One region of the Pseudomonas sp. E315 genome, then DNA from elsewhere that is predicted to be linked to it. Evidence: predicted binding sites of a transcription regulator. Region 1 holds the regulator's gene; the other holds the start of a gene.
What was found. The regulator FliA, encoded in region 1, starts transcription of late flagellar genes. The targets are predictions, from matches to a motif close to CTAAAGTTTNNNNNNNNNNNGCCGNTAA.

Region 1 (9,341 bases):
TTCGGTCACCAACTGCGTCACGCGTTTGATGACTTGGCCGGTAAGGTCCTGGTAATCCTGAGCCAACAGGATGTCGTTCAGATTACTGGCCACAATGTGGCTTTCTTCTTCGCTACGTGTCAGAAAACCGTCAACACGCCTCGCTAACTCGCGAAACTCTTCAGCACTGATTTCGCGGCGCATAAAACGCCCCCAATCAGCACTCAATGCTTTAGCCTCGGCCCCCAAACTGTTGACGATGGGCGTGCTGCTTTCCACCAAATCCATCGTCCTGTTAGCGGCCGCTTCCGTAAGGCGCACAACATAAGACAAACGTTCGGTCGCATCCGTGATCTGGGACACTTCTTCGGCTTGCGGCGTGCTCGGATCGATATGGAAATTGACGATTGCGCTGTGCAACTCACGCGTCAATTTGCCCACTTCCCGATACAAACCGCGATCGCGGGTTTGGTTCAGTTCGTGAATCAGTTGCACTGCATCGCCGAACTGGCCTTTTTCAAGGCTTTCGACCAATTCGTGAGCATGTTTCTTCAGGGTCGACTCAAAGTCTCCCTGGTTTGATTCTTTATGCTCCATAGCACCCCCGTGACGAATCGATCAGCCGATGCGCTCAAAGATCTTTTCGATCTTTTCTTTGAGTGCCAAGGCAGTAAACGGTTTGACGACATAACCGTTAACCCCGGCTTGAGCCGCTTCGATGATCTGCTCGCGCTTGGCTTCAGCCGTCACCATCAGCACGGGCAAGTGCTTGAGTTTTTCGTCGGCACGCACGTGGCGCAGCAGGTCAATACCGGTCATGCCCGGCATGTTCCAGTCAGTCACCAGAAAGTCGATATGCCCCTGATTGAGGATCGGCAACGCTGTTGTGCCGTCATCTGCTTCCACCGTGTTGGTGAACCCAAGGTCACGCAGCAGGTTTTTAATGATCCGCCGCATCGTTGAGAAATCATCAACGATGAGGATTTTCATGTTCTTGTCCAATTCGACCTCCAAGCAGTCTTAAACGCGCTCAGCACCTGGGCGCGCCATTCAATCAATTCGGTATACATGCCACGTTAAAACCCGTAGGAGCGAGCGTGCTCGCGATGCAGGCGACACGGCGTATCAATCAACACGCATCGACTTTCATCGCGAGCACGCTCGCTCCTACATAAATTCAAAACCTACCGGTATCAGCGTGCTCGCCATTCCGCCAAACGCCCGCGCAAACGCGCCGCACATTGGCTATGCAACTGGCTGACTCGCGATTCGCTGACACCCAGAACCTCACCGATTTCTTTGAGGTTCAGCTCTTCGTCGTAGTACAGCGCCAATACCAGTCGCTCACGCTCCGGCAAATTGGCGATCGCCTCAGCCAATGCGGCCTGAAAGCGCTCGTCTTCCAGGTCTCGCGAAGGCTCAAGGTGAGCGCTGGCGCCGTCCTCGTGCAGCCCTTCATGCTCGCCGTCCTGTAACAGGTCGTCGAAACTGAACAGGCGGCTGCCCAGGGTGTCATTCAAAATCGCGTAATAATCATCAAGGCTTAACTGGAGTTCGGCCGCAACCTCGTGATCTTTAGCGTCACAACCGGTTTTTGCTTCAATTGCCCTGATTGCATCACTGACCATGCGGGTATTGCGGTGTACCGAGCGTGGGGCCCAGTCGCCCTTTCGCACTTCATCAAGCATCGCGCCACGGATACGAATACCCGCGTACGTCTCGAAACTCGCGCCTTTGGTTGCGTCGTACTTGGTGGACACTTCAAGCAGGCCGATCATGCCCGCCTGGATCAAGTCTTCGACTTGCACGCTGGCTGGCAAACGCGCCAACAAGTGGTAGGCAATACGCTTGACCAAAGGGGCGTAACGTTCGATCAGCTCATATTGGCTGTCACGCGACGACTTGCTGTACATGCGATAGCCACTGGCTGTCATAAGACCGGTCCCGCACTCGTTTGCTGCACCAGTCGCTCAACAAAGAACTCCAAGTGCCCGCGTGGGTTGGCAGGCAAAGGCCAAGTGTCAACTTTTTGGGCAATTGCCTTGAAGGCCAGCGCGCATTTGGAGCGAGGGAAGGCTTCGTAAACAGCGCGCTGTTTTTGAACGGCTTTGCGTACACATTCGTCGTAAGGCACTGCACCGACATATTGCAGGGCCACATCCAAAAAGCGGTCCGTCACCTTGGTCAGCTTGGCAAACAGGTTGCGGCCTTCCTGCGGGCTTTGCGCCATGTTTGCCAACACACGGAAGCGGTTCATGCCGTAGTCACGGTTGAGCAGTTTGATCAGCGCATAAGCATCGGTAATGGAGGTCGGTTCGTCACACACCACCAGCAACACTTCTTGGGCGGCGCGCACAAAACTCACCACTGAATCACCAATCCCGGCAGCGGTGTCAATCACCAGCACGTCCAGGTTGTCGCCGATGTCACTAAAGGCCTGAACCAGACCGGCGTGCTGCGCCGAACTCAGGTGCACCATGCTCTGAGTGCCCGAAGCCGCCGGCACGATACGAATACCGCCGGGGCCTTGCAGCAACACATCGCGCAGCTCGCAACGGCCCTCAACCACGTCGGCCAGGGTAAATTTTGGGGTCAGTCCCAGCAAGACGTCGACGTTAGCCAACCCAAGGTCAGCGTCCAGCAACATGACTCGTCTGCCCAGCTCGGCAAGAGCCAGCGACAAGTTGACTGAAACGTTAGTTTTACCGACGCCACCCTTGCCGCCGGTCACTGCGATCACCTGTACGGGATGCATGCTGCCCATGATCTTTCTTTACCTTGTCTTACTTAGACGCGGCTACAGAGGTTGGCTGCGCGTTCCGCACTGGAACAAAACCTTGCAGGCCATCAATGTAGGTACATTGCAACGTAATCATTACTCGCTCAGCCGACTCGTTTGGAGGGGCTGTGATAAATATCAGCAAACATATCGGCCATAGCTTCTTCGCTTGGCTCTTCCTGCATTTGCACACTGACCGCACGGCTCACCAATTGGTGACGACGCGGCAAGTGAAGATCATCCGGGATACGCGGGCCGTCGGTCAGGTAGGCCACCGGCAGCTCATGACTGATCGCCAAACTCAGCACTTCACCCAGGCTGGCGGTTTCATCCAGTTTTGTCAGAATGCAACCGGCCAACCCACACCGTTTGTAGCTGTGATATGCAGCCGTTAACACCTGCTTTTGGCTGGTGGTGGCCAATACCAAATAGTTCTTGGCTTTAATACCGCGCCCGGCAAGGCTTTCGAGTTGCAGACGCAACGCCGGGTCGCTGGCTTGCAAGCCCGCCGTGTCAACCAGCACCACACGCTTGCGCACCAACGGCTCAAGGGTTTGGCCCAAAGACTGACCCGGCGCGACGTGAGTCACCGGCACATTCAAGATGCGGCCCAACGTTTTGAGCTGCTCCTGCGCGCCAATCCGATAGCTGTCCATGCTCACCAAGGCGATATTCTGCGCGCCGTATTTGAGCACGTAACGCGCGGCCAGCTTGGCCAGCGTGGTGGTCTTGCCCATACCCGCCGGGCCGACCATCGCAATGACGCCGCCCTCTTCCAGCGGTTCAAGTTCCGGGGTGGCAATCATTCGCGCCAAATGCGCCAACAACATGCGCCAGGCTTGACGCGGCTCTTCAATTTCGGCGACTTGCTCAAGCAAGTCACGAGACAGCGGCCCCGACAACCCAATGCGCTGCAAGCGGCGCCACAAGTTAGCTTGTGCAGGCTTGCTGCCTTGTAGCTGATTCCAGGCCAGCGACCCCAACTGAACCTCTAGCAACTCACGCAAGCCATTGAGCTCAAAGCGCATGGTGTCAAAAGCGCGCTGATCCATCGACGGTGCAACGCTGGGCGCTGGGCGCGGCGGTTCTTCAAAGGTTGGCTCAATCAACGGCTCGGCGGCGGTCAGCGGCAAGCCGGCAAACAGCTGGCGACTGACTTCAGCATCGCCTTCACCGCGCAGGCTCAGCTCGGCCTGAGCCGAAACAATGCGCGATTGGGTCTTGCGCAGCTCTTCTTCAAGTTCAATGTTTGGCACACGCGGGGCCAGCGCGGACAGTTTGTAGTCCAGCGCAGCCGTCAATTCAACACCGCCTGCAATGCGGCGGTTACCAATAATGGCGGCATCAGCCCCCAGCTCATCACGAACCAGTTTCATGGCCTGACGCATATCGGCGGCAAAAAAACGCTTCACTTGCATAAACCAAACCTCAGCCGTTAGGGCCTACTGTCGCAACGATGGTGACTTGTTTGTTATCAGGTATTTCCTGGTACGCCAGCACATGCAGGTTTGGCACCGCCAAGCGTCCAAACCGCGAAAGCATCGCGCGTACCGGGCCGGCTACCAACAAGATCACCGGATTGCCTTGCATTTCTTGACGTTGGGCCGCGTCGATCAGCGAACGTTGTAGCTTTTCAGCCATGCTCGGCTCCAGCAGAACGCCCTCTTCCTGACCTTGTCCTGCCTTCTGCAGACTATTGAGCAAAATCTGTTCCAACCTTGGCTCCAGCGTGATAACTGGCAGCTCAGACTCAACGCCTACAATGCTTTGCACGATTGCACGCGAGAGCCCGACCCGCACCGCGGCAACCAAAGCGGCAGTATCTTGACTCTTGTGAGCATTGTTGGCGACGGCTTCGGCAATACTACGAATGTCGCGTACTGGCACCTGCTCGGCCAACAACGCTTGCAACACTTTCAGCAGTTGCGACAACGTCAACACACCCGGCACCAACTCTTCAGCCAACTTGGGCGAAGCCTTGGCCAGCAATTGCATCAATTGCTGCACTTCTTCATGACCAATCAGCTCATGGGAGTGTTTGTACAAAATCTGGTTCAAGTGAGTGGCTACCACAGTGCTGGCATCCACCACGGTATAGCCCAAGGATTGCGCCTGACTGCGCTGACTGACTTCAATCCACACTGCTTCCAGACCAAAGGCCGGGTCTTTGGCCGTAATTCCGTTCAACGTGCCGAATACCTGACCGGGGTTAATCGCCAGCTCGCGGTCGGGGTAAATCTCTGCTTCAGCCAAAATCACCCCCATCAGGGTCAGGCGATAAGCGCTAGGGGCCAAATCGAGGTTGTCGCGAATGTGAACCGTCGGCATCAAAAAGCCCAAGTCCTGGGACAGCTTTTTGCGTACGCCCTTGATCCGCGCCAATAGCTGACCGCCTTGATTACGATCCACCAGCGGGATCAAGCGATAACCCACTTCCAGACCGATCATGTCGATAGGCGTGACGTCATCCCAACCCAGCTCTTTGGTTTCTTGAGCACGAGCGGGCGAAGGCAGCATTTCTTGCTGGCGTTGCACCTCTTGCAGCGCCTGCACCTTGACCACGCTTTGCTTTTTCCACATCAGGTACGCGATGCCACCTGCAACTGCGGCCAAACTGAGGAAAGAAAAGTGCGGCATGCCGGGCACAATCCCCATCACCGCCATGATGGCAGCCGACACTGCCAAGGCTTTAGGCGATGCGAACATCTGGCGATTGATCTGCTTGCCCATGTCTTCGGAGCCCGAAGCACGGGTCACCATGATCGCCGCCGCAGTGGACAGCAACAGAGAAGGCAATTGCGCCACCAAACCGTCACCAATCGTCAGCAGCGCGTAAACCTTACCCGCCTCACTGAACGTCATCCCATGCTGGAAAATACCGACCGCCATGCCGCCAATCAGGTTGATAAACAGAATCAACAGACCAGCAATGGCGTCACCGCGCACAAACTTGCTGGCACCGTCCATCGACCCGTAAAACTCAGCCTCTTGGGCGACGTCCTGACGACGGGCCTTGGCTTGGTTCTGATCGATCAAACCGGCGTTCAAATCGGCGTCGATTGCCATTTGCTTACCTGGCATGGCATCGAGGGTGAAACGCGCGCTCACCTCAGAAATACGCCCCGCGCCCTTGGTGACCACCACGAAGTTGATGATCATCAAAATCGCGAACACAACGATACCGACCACGTAGTTGCCGCCGATCACGACCTCACCGAAGGCCTGAATCACCTTACCGGCGGCGGCGTGCCCTTCTTGCCCGTGAAGCATCACCACCCGGGTCGAAGCCACGTTTAGCGCCAGACGCATCAAGGTTGCGACCAGCAAAATGGTCGGGAATACCGCGAAATCCAGTGGGCGCAGGGCATAGACGCACACCAGCAACACCACAATCGACAGCGCAATGTTAAACGTGAAAAACACGTCTAACAAAAACGCCGGGATTGGCAACATCATCATGGCCAGCATGACCAGCAGCAACAGCGGCACGCCCAACTGCCCCTGACCCAAACCGGCCAGACCGTTGCGTGCACCGTTGATTAACTGAGAGCGATCCAATGACATTGCACAAACCTTTAGCAAACTTTTGACGCCATATGCGCCGTGGAGCCTGCCATTGCAAGAAACCTTCCAACTTTGGCAAATGGCCATATTTCTGTGTGGGCAGAGCCTTTGTCACAGGCTGGGGATGCCGGGGCGGCGCTCTGAAGGCTCATTGAAATATAAAGACCATGTTCTGATCGGCCTGCGCAAAAGCGCCGCACTATGATTTGCAGCGTCTAGCCAATAGCAGGTAATGGAATGCCAATCAGTGCGAGCAGCTGCCGATTACGCAAGGGACGCTCATCAGAGCCCAATCAGATTTACCTGCTGACATCAGTGGTCGATCAGCGAACCCCTCTTTTTGTCGACTGGCCTACTGGCCGCTTAGTGGCCGAACAATTTCGGCAAGCACATGACGCAGGGCTGGTCACCTCACTAGCATGGGTCGTCATGCCTGATCATTTCCACTGGTTGATTCAACTGAACAAAGGCACGCTGGCCGAACTGATGTGCCGCGTCAAATCGCGCAGCAGCAAAGCCTTGAACATGCGATCAGGCCTGAGTACGCGCATTTGGCAGCGGGGCTATCACGACAGAGGCTTGCGCCGCGAAGACGATTTGAAAGCGCTCGCCCGGTATATCGTCATGAACCCAATCCGCGCCGGGCTCGTGAGCAAAATTGGTGACTACCCCTTGTGGGATGCCGTGTGGCTGTGATCGCGGGTAGGAGCTGCCGAAGGCTGCGATCTATTGATTGTTAAAGATCGCAGCCTGCGGCAGCTCCAACTTAGGTGATTTTCAAACGGGTATACCCCCCCCCGCCACTCAAAACACCAAAACTAATTCCAGCGCCACTCCCCTAAATCAATCACCAAACACGCATTACTACTGGACTCAAACGCCACATCAATCCTGCGATTAGGCTCATAACGAGGCGACCCGCGCCCACCAATCAAAATCTGCCCACACCGCCCATCCCCTGCCCGCACACGGTCTTCCCACACCGGTATGCTGGCCAACTGCAACTGGCGCACCAACTTGTACAAAATAAAACTGCGCACACAACGCCCATTAATCCCCTCAAAACTCAAGGATTTGCGCATAAAAGACAAAATCGAATCACGCTCTTTATGGCAGCGCTCCATGATTGCGTCGTAATACTGCGCATGCCCACTGCCCTCAGGCACGGTGGGCAGCGCAATCAACGCCAACAAGTTAGAACCCTGATTACCAAAACCAATCACCTGCTGACCTTGCAACTGATCCAGCCAAAAGATTGCAAAGGTGCCATCCAGCACTGGAAAGGTCGTAAATGGGCTCTCCAGATCAACACACGCAATAGACCGCGAGTCACTCAATGCGTAAGTGCTGGCCGAGCCTTGGGGGATAAGGGTTAACTCGATCGACATCGCGAATCTCCATTGCCTGGCCGCGAGCCAAAATGACAGCCGCTACCCAAGTTAAGCAGATTTACGCGAAGCCTCTACTGGCAACAGTGACAGTACGCCAGCCCAAGCCTCACTCATCACGCCTTAAATCCGGCGGGATCGGCAGGTCTTTGAGCGGATCTGGCCGCTTGCCTTTGCCCGCCTGATGTTGGCGAATCTGGTACACGTAGGCCAATACCTGCGCCACAGCCAGATACAAGCCGGCAGGAATTTCCTGCTCCAGCTCAGTGGAGTAGTAGATCGAACGCGCCAACGCAGGGGACTCAAGCAGTAGGATGTCGTGCTTGGCGCCAATTTCTCGAATTTTTAACGCCAAAAAGTCGCTGCCCTTGGCCAGCAACATGGGGGCGGCACCTTTCTCAGGGTCGTACTTGAGGGCCACGGCGTAGTGGGTCGGGTTGGTGATGATCACATCGGCGTCGGGAATGGCGCTCATCATGCGACGTTGTGACATGTCGCGCTGCAATTGACGAATGCGCTGCTTGACCTCGGGCCGCCCCTCTTGATCCTTGTGTTCGTCGCGCACTTCCTGCTTGGTCATCAGCAGCTTTTTGTGGCTTTCCCACAACTGCACCGGCACGTCCACCGCCGCGATCAAAATCAACCCGCAGGCCATCCACAACGCGCTCCAGGCCACCACTTGCAAGCTATGAATAACCGCCAGCTCCAGCGGCTCGTGGGCGATACGCTGCAAGTCGTCGATGTCAGACTTGAGCACCAACAACGCCACAATCAGGATGATGAAAAACTTGGCCAAGGCCTTGAGCAGTTCGACCAACGCCTTGGCCGAGAACATACGTTTGATGCCCGCGGCCGGGTTCATGCGGCTGAATTTAGGGGCCAAACTGCCTGCCGCAAACAGCCAGCCGCCGAGGGCGATCGGCCCCACCAACGCTGCAATGAGCAAGGTGATGAGTACAGGTTGCAGAGCAATAAGCGCGATCTTGCCTGAGTGCAGCAAGAATGCGCCCATCGAGTCAGTGTTGAGTAAGGTTTCGCGGTTGATGCTGAAGTTGTAGCGCATGATTTCCATCATGTCTTGCGCCAGCGCGCCACCAAAAATCAGCAAACCGATAGAGCCCGCGAGCATGATCGCCAGCGTATTAAGTTCTTTAGAGCGTGCGATCTCGCCCTTTTCTCTGGAGTCTTTTTTTCGTTTTTCCGTGGGGTCTTCTGTTTTGTCCGCGCCACTCTCGCTCTCGGCCATAGCTAACGCGCCTGTGCCAAGTCACGTAAGAACTGCAAGGCCTCAGTGGCCAGCGGTTGATACTGATTGAGAATGTCCGCCAGGCTGATCCACAGGATCACCATGCCCAGCACCAGAGTCAGCGGAAAACCAATAGCGAAGATGTTCAACTGCGGCGCGGCGCGGGTCATGACGCCAAAAGCGATGTTGACCACCAGCAACGCAGTGATGGCTGGCAACACCAGCATCAAGGCCGCGCCCAACACCCAACCGAGCTTACCCACCACCTCCCAGAAGTGATTGGTCAGCAACCCTCCTCCCACTGGCAAGGTGGTGAAGCTTTCAGTCAGCACCTCAAACACCACCAGATGCCCGTTCATGGACAAAAACAGTAGCGTTACCAACA
Region 2 (9,341 bases), on a different contig from region 1:
GCCATTGGGCCACGCTCGGTATCAAAAATGCACACCGCACGTTCGTTGCGAGCAAACAGCTCGGGCACGTTTTCGGCTGTGGTTTGGTTGACCGAGAAGAGTCGGCCCGGCACGTAAATCATTTCGCGCAGGGTGCCCGCCAATGGCATGTGAACGCGGTGGTAGTCCTTGGGCGACAGGTAAATGGTGGCAAAGTCGCCGCCCATAAACGGTGCTGCCACGGCCGGATCGCCGCCCACCAGCTCCAGCACGCTGTAGCTATGGCCTTTGGCCTGAAACACGCGGCCATGCTCAATGGGGCCAAGTTGGCTGACGGCGCCATCGGCCGGGCTCAATACTGCGCCGGGGGTTTGGTCCAGCGGGCGTGCGCCGTCTTTCAAGGCGCGGGTGAAGAAGGCGTTGAAGTGCTCGTACGCGGTGACGTCTTCAATCAGGGCCTGAGACATGTCCACTTGATAACGCTTGGCGAACCAGGTGGTGAACGCATTTTTGAACCAGCGCACGCGGCATTCGGCTACGCAGCCGGCCAGACGGGACAACAGGTGATGCGGTAACAGGTACTGACTCAGGAGGAACAAACGCTTTTTCATTACAAGTCCTTAATTTTTTACAGGCAGTTCTACAGGCGTATCGGGGTGGTTGCCCCATTCGCCCCAAGAACCGGCATAGCCTTTAACGCGAGGATAACCGAGCGATTTGGCGACCAGATACGTAAAGCCAGAGCGGTGGTGAGTCTGGCAGTGGGTAATGACTTCTTTGTCTTTGCTGATGCCCAGATCGTTGAGGATCTGGGCCATGTCGGTGCGAATACGCAGGCTGCGGGCTTTGTCCATGCCTGAGGTCCATTCGAAATGTTTGGCGCCGGGGATGTGTCCACCCTTGGCTGCCAGCACTTTTTCGCCGGTGTATTCAGCTGCGCTGCGTGCGTCCCAAATCGCGAGATCGGCGGCACCCAAACGACTTTGCAGGTATTCACGGGTTGCGGTGGGCTCGTCATGCAAGGTCAGGGCAACGTGCTTGGCAACAGCCGGTGGCACGTCTTGAGTCAGCTCATAACCTTCGGCGATCCACGCGTGAATGCCGCCGTCCAGATAGTGATAGTTTTTGTGCCCGATCACATCCAGCAGCCAGATAAAGCGCCCGGCCCAGCCGCCGCCTTCATCGTCATACACCACGTAGATTGCATTGGGGTTGTGCCCCAATTCGCCAAACAGCGTTTGAAGCGACGCTTGAGTCGGCAACAGGCCGGGCGCTGGAGGCTGGCCCAGTTGCGTGCGCTTGGGGTCGATGAAACGAGCCCCTGCTATATGCCCCGCCTCATAGCGAGCGGCACTGCTCAGGTCGACCAAAATCAAGTGTGGAGCATCAAGCCGAGCGAGCAGGTCGCGAGGCTCAATGACTAACGGCAAGCCAGAGAAGTCAGGCATGTGAGGTCTCCAGAGCGAAAAAGGGGCAAATTGTAACGTAACCGCTAGCGCCCGCGCGTAGTAAAGCTGTTCAGAGCTTTTTCAATGCATTGCGCTGTTTTACCAAACGCCTGCACGGTGATCTCTGAAAGCGGGCCGCCACCTTGGTCTGCCAGCACCAGCATCACAACGCGGCCGTTATTGCTCAGTGACCGTAGCAGCAAATGCTCGCCGGGGAACAGGTTGCGCAGGTTGTTGGGCAAGGCTGCAGAAATCTGTGCGTTGTTTTCGGGGGTGAGGCGAATTTGCGCGGGCTGCGTCAGTAAGCGCCGCAGGCCGGGGCTTTGGGTGACGTCCAGGTTGAGGTCGAAAGCCGCTTTGGGCAAGCCGGCCACTTGGTGGGCGCGTAGGGTGGTGGACGTTTTATCGGCCATCAACAAAATGACCCGGCGCATGCCACACGCCACCAGTGCGTCACGGGCGCAGGTGGTCAGGTGCATCGAGTTGGTAAATGCACTCGGCTCGGCGAGTAACTCCCCGCAGTGTTTGCGCCATACCACCAGCGCTTCTGCGGAGGGCGGTGGGGCTGGCAGCAGGCCGCGATGCACGCGGCGCATGTCCCAAGGCCAGACAAGTGCCTCGGCCGGGTGCCACAAATCGGGCATTGCGTGATAACGCCCGCTGCTGGCGGCGTTTTGGTGAACCTGTTGCTGTAAGTCATCCAGCGGTATTTGCAGGTACAGGCTGGTCAGGTATTGCCAGCGCAGGTTGTGCGGCGTATCCCACGCTTGCTGCGCCGATAACGCCAGGCCGTTTGCCAACAACACTGTATTGGCTGGCTGGTTGAGCCAGCGCCGCAGCGACGGATCAGCGTCCAGACGTTGTTGCTGGCGCAGGCGATGATGATTGTCGCGGGCGATGTGCAGCACTTTGACCAGCGTGCGCTGCTCATCGGTGATGACTGCGTAACCTTGCAGCACCCACGCAGGCAGGCGCCACAACTCAGCCAGTGAACGGCAGATCTCAAACAAGCGCACACCGAACAGTTTTTGCTCAACCTTGCTCGCGCATTCGCCCTTGTGAATCACCCGCAGCTCCCATTCTTCGAGCTGTTCGGGATGAGTCAGAGCCATCGCCCACAATGGCGACAGAAACAGCAAGCTGCCCCAATAAATTTCTTGCCACAGACGCGCTAAACGATTGGCGAATAACCCGCTGGCTTGTTGCGCAGCATGCTGGCTAATCAGTTGAATTTGTCGAAATGCCTGTGGGATTTCTTCCGTAGGTAGCGCGGGAAGACGCTCCATCAGTTCTTGCGTACGGGTCAGACCTAGTCGGTTGATCGCCACTTCAAGGCTCTCGGCGGGTTCGCTCAGGCTGCCATGCGTGTGGTGATTAGCCTCGCGGATCAGGCTCAGCGCCAGCGCGGGGCTGTCTTGCATAAGCTCGGCAATTTCGCGCAATGAGCGGCGATTGTCGTTGATCGCCTTGCAAACCTGATCGTGACTGTCCTGCGCAATGGGCAGGCGAACAGCGTCGAGCTGTTTGACCCAGGCTTCGAGGGTAGAAGGAATGTTGGTCGCTGTGGTGGTTTCATTTGCCATGATGGGAGCGCGCTTTTAATCCGTTGTTTACACGCCCGGAATGGGCCCAACTGGCTTTTCGCCTTTACGGCCTATAGTCTGGCGCAGTTTCGCCGATAAGGAGAAGAAGAGTTTTTACTCTCCTGCGAATATGACCTTGAACCCGACTCAGTAAGTACCTTTATTCCTATGGCTAAAATTATCGGCATCATTGTCGTGTTCGCGAGTGTTCTTGGCGGATACGTACTTTCCCACGGCAAGATCGGTGCATTGATCCAACCGTTTGAGGTCTTGATTATTGGCGGGGCGGCCTTCGGTGCCTTCCTGCAGGCTAACCCCGGTTATATGACCATGCACGTGATCAAAAAATCACTTGGCATGTTCGGCTCGCGGTTTACCCACACCTTTTATCTTGAAGTGCTGGGTCTAGTTTACGAGATTCTCAACAAAAGTCGCCGCGAAGGCATGATGGCCATCGAGGGCGATATTGAAGACGCGGCCGCTAGCCCAATCTTCGCCAAATACCCCGCAGTGCTTAAAGACGAGCGCATGACTGCGTTTGTCTGCGATTACCTGCGCATCATGTCGTCGGGCAACATGGCCCCGCACGAGCTGGAAGGCTTGTTCGACATGGAGCTGTTCAGCATGAAAGAAGAGCTGGAGCACCCGTCCCACGCTGTCACCGGGATTGCCGATGGCATGCCGGGCTTCGGTATTGTGGCGGCGGTGCTGGGTATCGTTGTGACGATGGCTTCGTTGGGTGAGGGCGACCAAGCTGCGATTGGTATGCACGTTGGCGCCGCGTTGGTCGGTACGTTCTTTGGTATTTTGGCGGCCTATGGCTTCTTCGGCCCGTTGGCGACGTCACTGGCGCACGATGCCAAAGAAGAACTGAACGTCTACGAGTCAATCAAAGCATCGCTGGTGGCCTCGGCCTCGGGCATGCCGCCATCGCTGGCGGTCGAGTTTGGACGCAAAGTGCTGTATCCCAAGCACCGTCCAAGCTTTATGGAGCTGGAACAAGTGGTTCGCGGTCGCTAAGTCATGGAAAACAACCAGCCAATCATTATTAAGCGCGTCAAGCGCTTTGCAGCGGGCCACCACGGTGGCGCCTGGAAAATCGCTTTCGCTGACTTTGCTACGGCGATGATGGCGTTCTTTCTGGTGCTATGGCTGTTGTCCACGGCCACGCCAGAACAAAAAATCGCGATTGCCGGTTACTTCAAAGACCCGATCGGGTTTTCAGAAAGTGGTACGCCTTACATCATCGACTTGGGCGGCACGCCAACGATGGCGCCGGATAACACCCTGAACCCCGAGCAAAAAATGCAGCCGCAGCCGGACAAGATCACGGTCGACACTGATCAGGTCGAAGGCATGGCGGAGCAGGTCGAGAAAGAGCGTCTCGAATTGCTGTTGCAAGAGTTACAGAACAAGGTTGAAGAAAACCCGCAACTGCGCAAGTTCAAAGACCAGTTGTTGTTTGAGATCACCCCGGACGGCCTGCGGATTCAGATCATGGACGCCGAAAATCGCCCAATGTTTGATGTGGGCAGCGCGCGGCTCAAGCCCTACTTTGAAGACATCTTGCTGGCAATGGCAGACACCATCAAAGCCGTGCCTAACAAGGTCAGCATCAGTGGTCATACCGATGCCACGCCTTATGCCAGCGATACGGAATTCGGTAACTGGGAGTTGTCGGCCAACCGTGCCAATGCCGCCCGCCGTGCTTTGGTGGCTGGCAGCTACCCGCAAGATCAGGTCGCGCGAATTGTGGGGTATGCCTCATCTGTGTTGTTTGACAAGGTTGACCCGTTGAACCCGGTCAATCGTCGAATCGACATCGTGGTGCTGACCAAAAAGGCGCAGCGTGCGATTGAAGGTGAGCAAGGTGCTGATGCGGCGAAAGCTGAAACGCCGACCACGCCGATTGACCCGATCACGTTGCCAGCCGATCAACAACCGCCTGCCATGCACGAAGAGCGGGAAAAGCTGAACCTGTTTGACGACAAGGCGCCAGCACCGATCAAGCCGTGATCAACGCTGGAGCGAGCGTGCTCGCTCCAGCAGGGGCTGCCTGTTTAGTAGCTGGACTCAGGCAAGCTGGCGATGATCGAACGATAGCTGTTCATGCGTTGTTGCTGCACGCGGCCATCTTCCAAAGCCATCAGTAACGCACAGCCCGGCTCGCGGTCGTGCTTGCAGTCACGGAAACGGCAGCGGCCGATCAAGTCGTTGAACTCGATAAAACCGGCCTCAACATCGGCCCGGCTCACGTGGCCCAAACCAAACTCGCGAATCCCCGGGGAGTCGATCAGTTCGCCGCCGCCCGGGAAGTGGAACAACCGCGCAGTGGTGGTGGTGTGCGTCCCTTGCCCCGAGATTTCCGACAGCGGCCCAACGCGCAGATTGACCTCGGGCAGCAGGCTGTTGACCAGAGACGATTTACCCACGCCCGATTGACCCACAAACACGCTGATATGGCCGTCCAGTTGCGCTTGCAACTGCTGCATGCCATCACCGTGATGGGCCGACACTTCCAGCACCGGATAGCCCAACTGGCGATAAACACCTAGCAGAGCATTGAGCGCTGGCGAGTTTTGATCGTCGATCAAGTCAGCCTTGTTGAGCAGCAGCAGCGGACGAATCCCGGCGTGCTCAGCGGCCACCAAATAACGGTCGATCAAGTTGGCGTGAGGTTCGGGCATTGGCGCGAACACAATCACGATCATGTCAACGTTAGCTGCCACAGGCTTGAGCTGGCCACGGCTGTCAGGACGGCACAGCTCAGTTTTGCGCGGCAATTGGGCGACGATAACGCCAATCCCTTGATTGCCTGCGCGCCAGACGACTGTGTCACCAGTGACCAATGCGGGCAGGTTAGCGCGCAAGTGGCAACGGAACATCTGGCCTTTCAGCTCGCCTTCCTGGGCTTCAACTTCGACCTGCACACCGAAGTGCGCGATCACCAGACCGAGCTGCTCGGGACCTAAGTCACCGCCTTCAAGCGCTTCGACGGCACTGGATTCGCGTTTGGCGGCGCGGGCAGCGCGCTCACCTTGGATCTTTTCGATGCGCCAGTTTTGGCGGCGATTGAGCTGGCGTTTGGCCATGGGTGTTCCGTGTTGATAAAACGATAAGGAGGGTAAAACGCTGGCGAGTTTAGCACGAGGGCTGCACGCCTAAGCTAAACTGCACAACTAAGCTATGGAGGCCTTTATGAACAACCCGCAGAACCTGATTTGGATCGACCTGGAAATGACTGGTCTGGACCCTGACAACGACGTCATTATTGAAATGGCCACCATCGTCACCGACAGCAACCTCAATATTTTGGCTGAAGGCCCCGTAATCGCCATTCACCACAGCGACGAAGTGCTGGCCCGTATGGATGAATGGAACACTCGCACCCACGGCGGCAGCGGCCTGACCCAGCGCGTCAAAGACAGCACCACCAGCATGGCCGAAGCAGAGGCGCAGACCATTGCGTTTCTTGAGCAATGGGTGCCAAAAGGCAAGTCGCCGATCTGCGGTAACAGCATCTGTCAGGATCGCCGCTTCCTGTACACCCACATGAAAACCCTCGAGAGCTACTTCCACTACCGCAACCTTGATGTCTCCACGCTCAAAGAACTGGTTGCCCGCTGGGCGCCCGAGGTGCGCGACAGCCTGGTGAAAAAAGGCACGCATTTGGCGCTGGATGACATTCGCGAGTCGATTGCCGAGTTGCAGCACTACCGCAAACACTTCATCAAGTTCTAAGCCGATTTTGTAGGCGCTGCTGCAGGCTGCGATCTTGTGATTTTTTATAAGATTGCGGCCAGCGGGGGCTGCCACAAGAAAGCGGCTTGTACTGCCCCCTTTTGGTGCTCGCGCCGAATGAGTAGACTGCGCGCCTTCTTGCAAGGATTGCCGCCATGTTGCTGATGCTCTATCTAGTTGCCATTACCGCAGAAGCCATGACCGGGGCGTTGTCTGCCGGGCGTCGGGGCATGGACTGGTTTGGTGTGGTGCTGATTGCGTGCGTCACTGCGCTGGGCGGTGGTTCGGTACGAGACATGCTGTTGGGCCATTACCCACTGACGTGGGTCAAGCACCCGGAATACTTGGTACTCACCACGTTTGCCGCACTGGTTACGATTTTTATCGCACCGCTGATGCGCCATTTACGCTCGCTGTTTTTGGTGCTTGATGCCCTTGGGCTTGTGGCCTTTACCCTGATCGGCTGCATGACTGCACTTGAAATGGGCCAAGGCATGTTGGTGGCCTCGGTGAGCGGAGTGATAACCGGTGTGTTTGGCGGCATCCTGCGCGATATCTTCTGCAACGACATTCCGTTGATCTTCCGTCGCGAGCTGTATGCCAGCGTGTCCTTTGCAGCTGCTTGGTGTTTCTTGCTGTGCACTTACTGGGAAATGCCCAACGAACAGGCGATTTTCGTCACGCTGTTCGGCGGTTTATTATTGCGTCTGCTAGCCATTCGCTTTAACTGGGAAATGCCCAAGTTCGTTTATAACGACGAACATTAAAATTGTTGGTTGTCGACGGGCGTGTGGAGTTGTAAAGCGAGTCGCTGAAGTCAGTGGCTCGTGTTTTTTTGAATATTATCCATATATTGCACATTGCATGCCCTTTCTAGTTTGTAAGTGGGAAGGATTCGTTTGTCGGTGTCATCTATATAAAGATTAGGTTTGAGCACTATGGCTGGGTGTTGTGTTGTAATGGTGCCCTTTGATGTGGGTAATGTCTCTCAAAAAGAAGGGAAAATTTAATTGTCGCGGATAAGATGGTGTTTCTGGGAAAGAGGGTGGGAGTGAGCGCGTTAGATATTGTCTTTTACTTTGATATATCTGCTTACAGGTGCTTGCTAGATTTTTAATAATGTATCTTTGGGCGGTCTGGTTCATTGGTTTTTTTTGGTTACACTGAGGGCGCAAGTCAGTGCAATGGATGCGCTGATGTATTTATATAGGACATTGAATAATGAACGTAAGAGAAGCTATCAACCCTGCTTATAACGCTCCGTCTGCACCCGCGGACACTAAATTGAAAATAGGAAGGCTCGAGGTTAAGTTTGATGCAGCAGCCTCGACCCGCAGTCGGTCTTTATACGCAAACGGGCGTATGCAAGTTAAGGTGCTTGTTATTATTTCGGGCTTGGATGAGCAAGCGAATGAAGTGGCGTTGCCTGATGAGATTTTGAACACGGTAAAACTGATCCATTACAACGGTAGCCAGCCACTGGCCAATGATGAGCGGCCATTGGTCCATGTGGGTCAGATATTGTCCCGCAGTTGGGCAAGCAGCAAGCAAGAAAACAACTTTGTGCATGAAATCCCAGGTGCGTTTGCACGCATGACTGTAGAGCCTACAGACACTGAGGTGTCGCCGCCGCATGTGCTGACGTTCTGGGTCTCAACCACCCGCGCCGACAGCACCCAAATAGCCGCTGAAGTGACCATGGATGGTGAAGTTATCAGGTCCAACAGGACGGGCAACTTTGGCGACAGAGACAGCAGCGTGACGTTAATTGGGAAGTTGCCAGTTACTTACCCAATGAGCGATTTCCTTGTGAAGAGGCATAAAGGTCTTCTGAATACCTTTGACGTGCACACCGTAGAGCTTTTTCCTGCTGCCGAAGGCCGAAAGCAAATCCCTTTGGTAGGGGGCGAATTGCTGACGGGTATGTTAACAGGGATGGCATTCAGTCATTCAGCAGGTGTGAACACAAGAAATCCTTTGCGATATCACCTTGAAGACGATGAAAAATACATGGGCGTTTTGGGTTCTCAGTTGGCAGGTTATTTTGATGCGTTGGTGGATAACACACAGCCACAGAGTGGGCAGACTGCCGTGCTCAGTGCTATCTATAAGTTGAGTGATGTTAATAAAAGTAGGGGGGGTATTATCTTTTCGCTGATGGATGTCTATGGCACGGAGCATTGGTTTGTTGTTCGGGTTTCGATAAATCATAAAAATGGTGAGCGTGTAGATATTAATGCGTCTAATGAGGAGTTGGGTGATCATCATTTAAATGATTATTCAGTGGTATTTGACATTGACCGTATTTGATATGGGGTGGCTGAAGATAATGTGTTAGTCAAAAAGGAGACTCAGGATGAGTCAGTCCAAAAATGTCTACTCCAATGCCTTTAATTTTAATGATTTTATGGCAGGTGGAGTGGACGCGCGTACAGGGTTGTATACGTGTTCTTTGTCTTTAGGAGCACTTGTGTCGTCGGGGCTCAATGGACCAGAGTTACCGATTAATCTGAGTTTTAACCCGTTGGGTGGTGACACAGGCCTGGGTAAAGGCTGGTCGTTAGCACTGAGCCGTTACGATGTATTGAGT

Region 2: a site for FliA is predicted at 3,082-3,109, ahead of motA (flagellar motor stator protein MotA). Genes of this name have one in related genera too.

The regions. Positions count from the first base shown of each region.
Region 1 is NZ_JBUZPJ010000001.1:86,452-95,792, reverse strand. Features, by position in the region: gene ACZRJQ_RS00475 (protein phosphatase CheZ) at 1-576, opposite strand, end outside; gene ACZRJQ_RS00470 (chemotaxis response regulator CheY) at 598-969, opposite strand; gene fliA (RNA polymerase sigma factor FliA) at 1,173-1,913, opposite strand; gene fleN (flagellar synthesis regulator FleN) at 1,910-2,743, opposite strand; gene flhF (flagellar biosynthesis protein FlhF) at 2,863-4,176, opposite strand; gene flhA (flagellar biosynthesis protein FlhA) at 4,187-6,316, opposite strand; gene ACZRJQ_RS00445 (REP-associated tyrosine transposase) at 6,560-7,018, shown strand; gene ACZRJQ_RS00440 (hypothetical protein) at 7,141-7,710, opposite strand; gene flhB (flagellar biosynthesis protein FlhB) at 7,820-8,956, opposite strand; gene fliR (flagellar biosynthetic protein FliR) at 8,959-9,341, opposite strand, start outside.
Region 2 is NZ_JBUZPJ010000006.1:38,148-47,488, reverse strand. Features, by position in the region: gene asd (archaetidylserine decarboxylase) at 1-590, opposite strand, end outside; gene ACZRJQ_RS10740 (rhodanese-like domain-containing protein) at 600-1,427, opposite strand; gene ACZRJQ_RS10735 (HDOD domain-containing protein) at 1,472-3,010, opposite strand; gene motA (flagellar motor stator protein MotA) at 3,179-4,030, shown strand; gene motB (flagellar motor protein MotB) at 4,034-5,026, shown strand; gene rsgA (small ribosomal subunit biogenesis GTPase RsgA) at 5,071-6,102, opposite strand; gene orn (oligoribonuclease) at 6,209-6,751, shown strand; gene ACZRJQ_RS10710 (trimeric intracellular cation channel family protein) at 6,907-7,518, shown strand; gene ACZRJQ_RS10705 (hypothetical protein) at 7,973-9,061, shown strand; gene ACZRJQ_RS10700 (RHS repeat-associated core domain-containing protein) at 9,108-9,341, shown strand, end outside.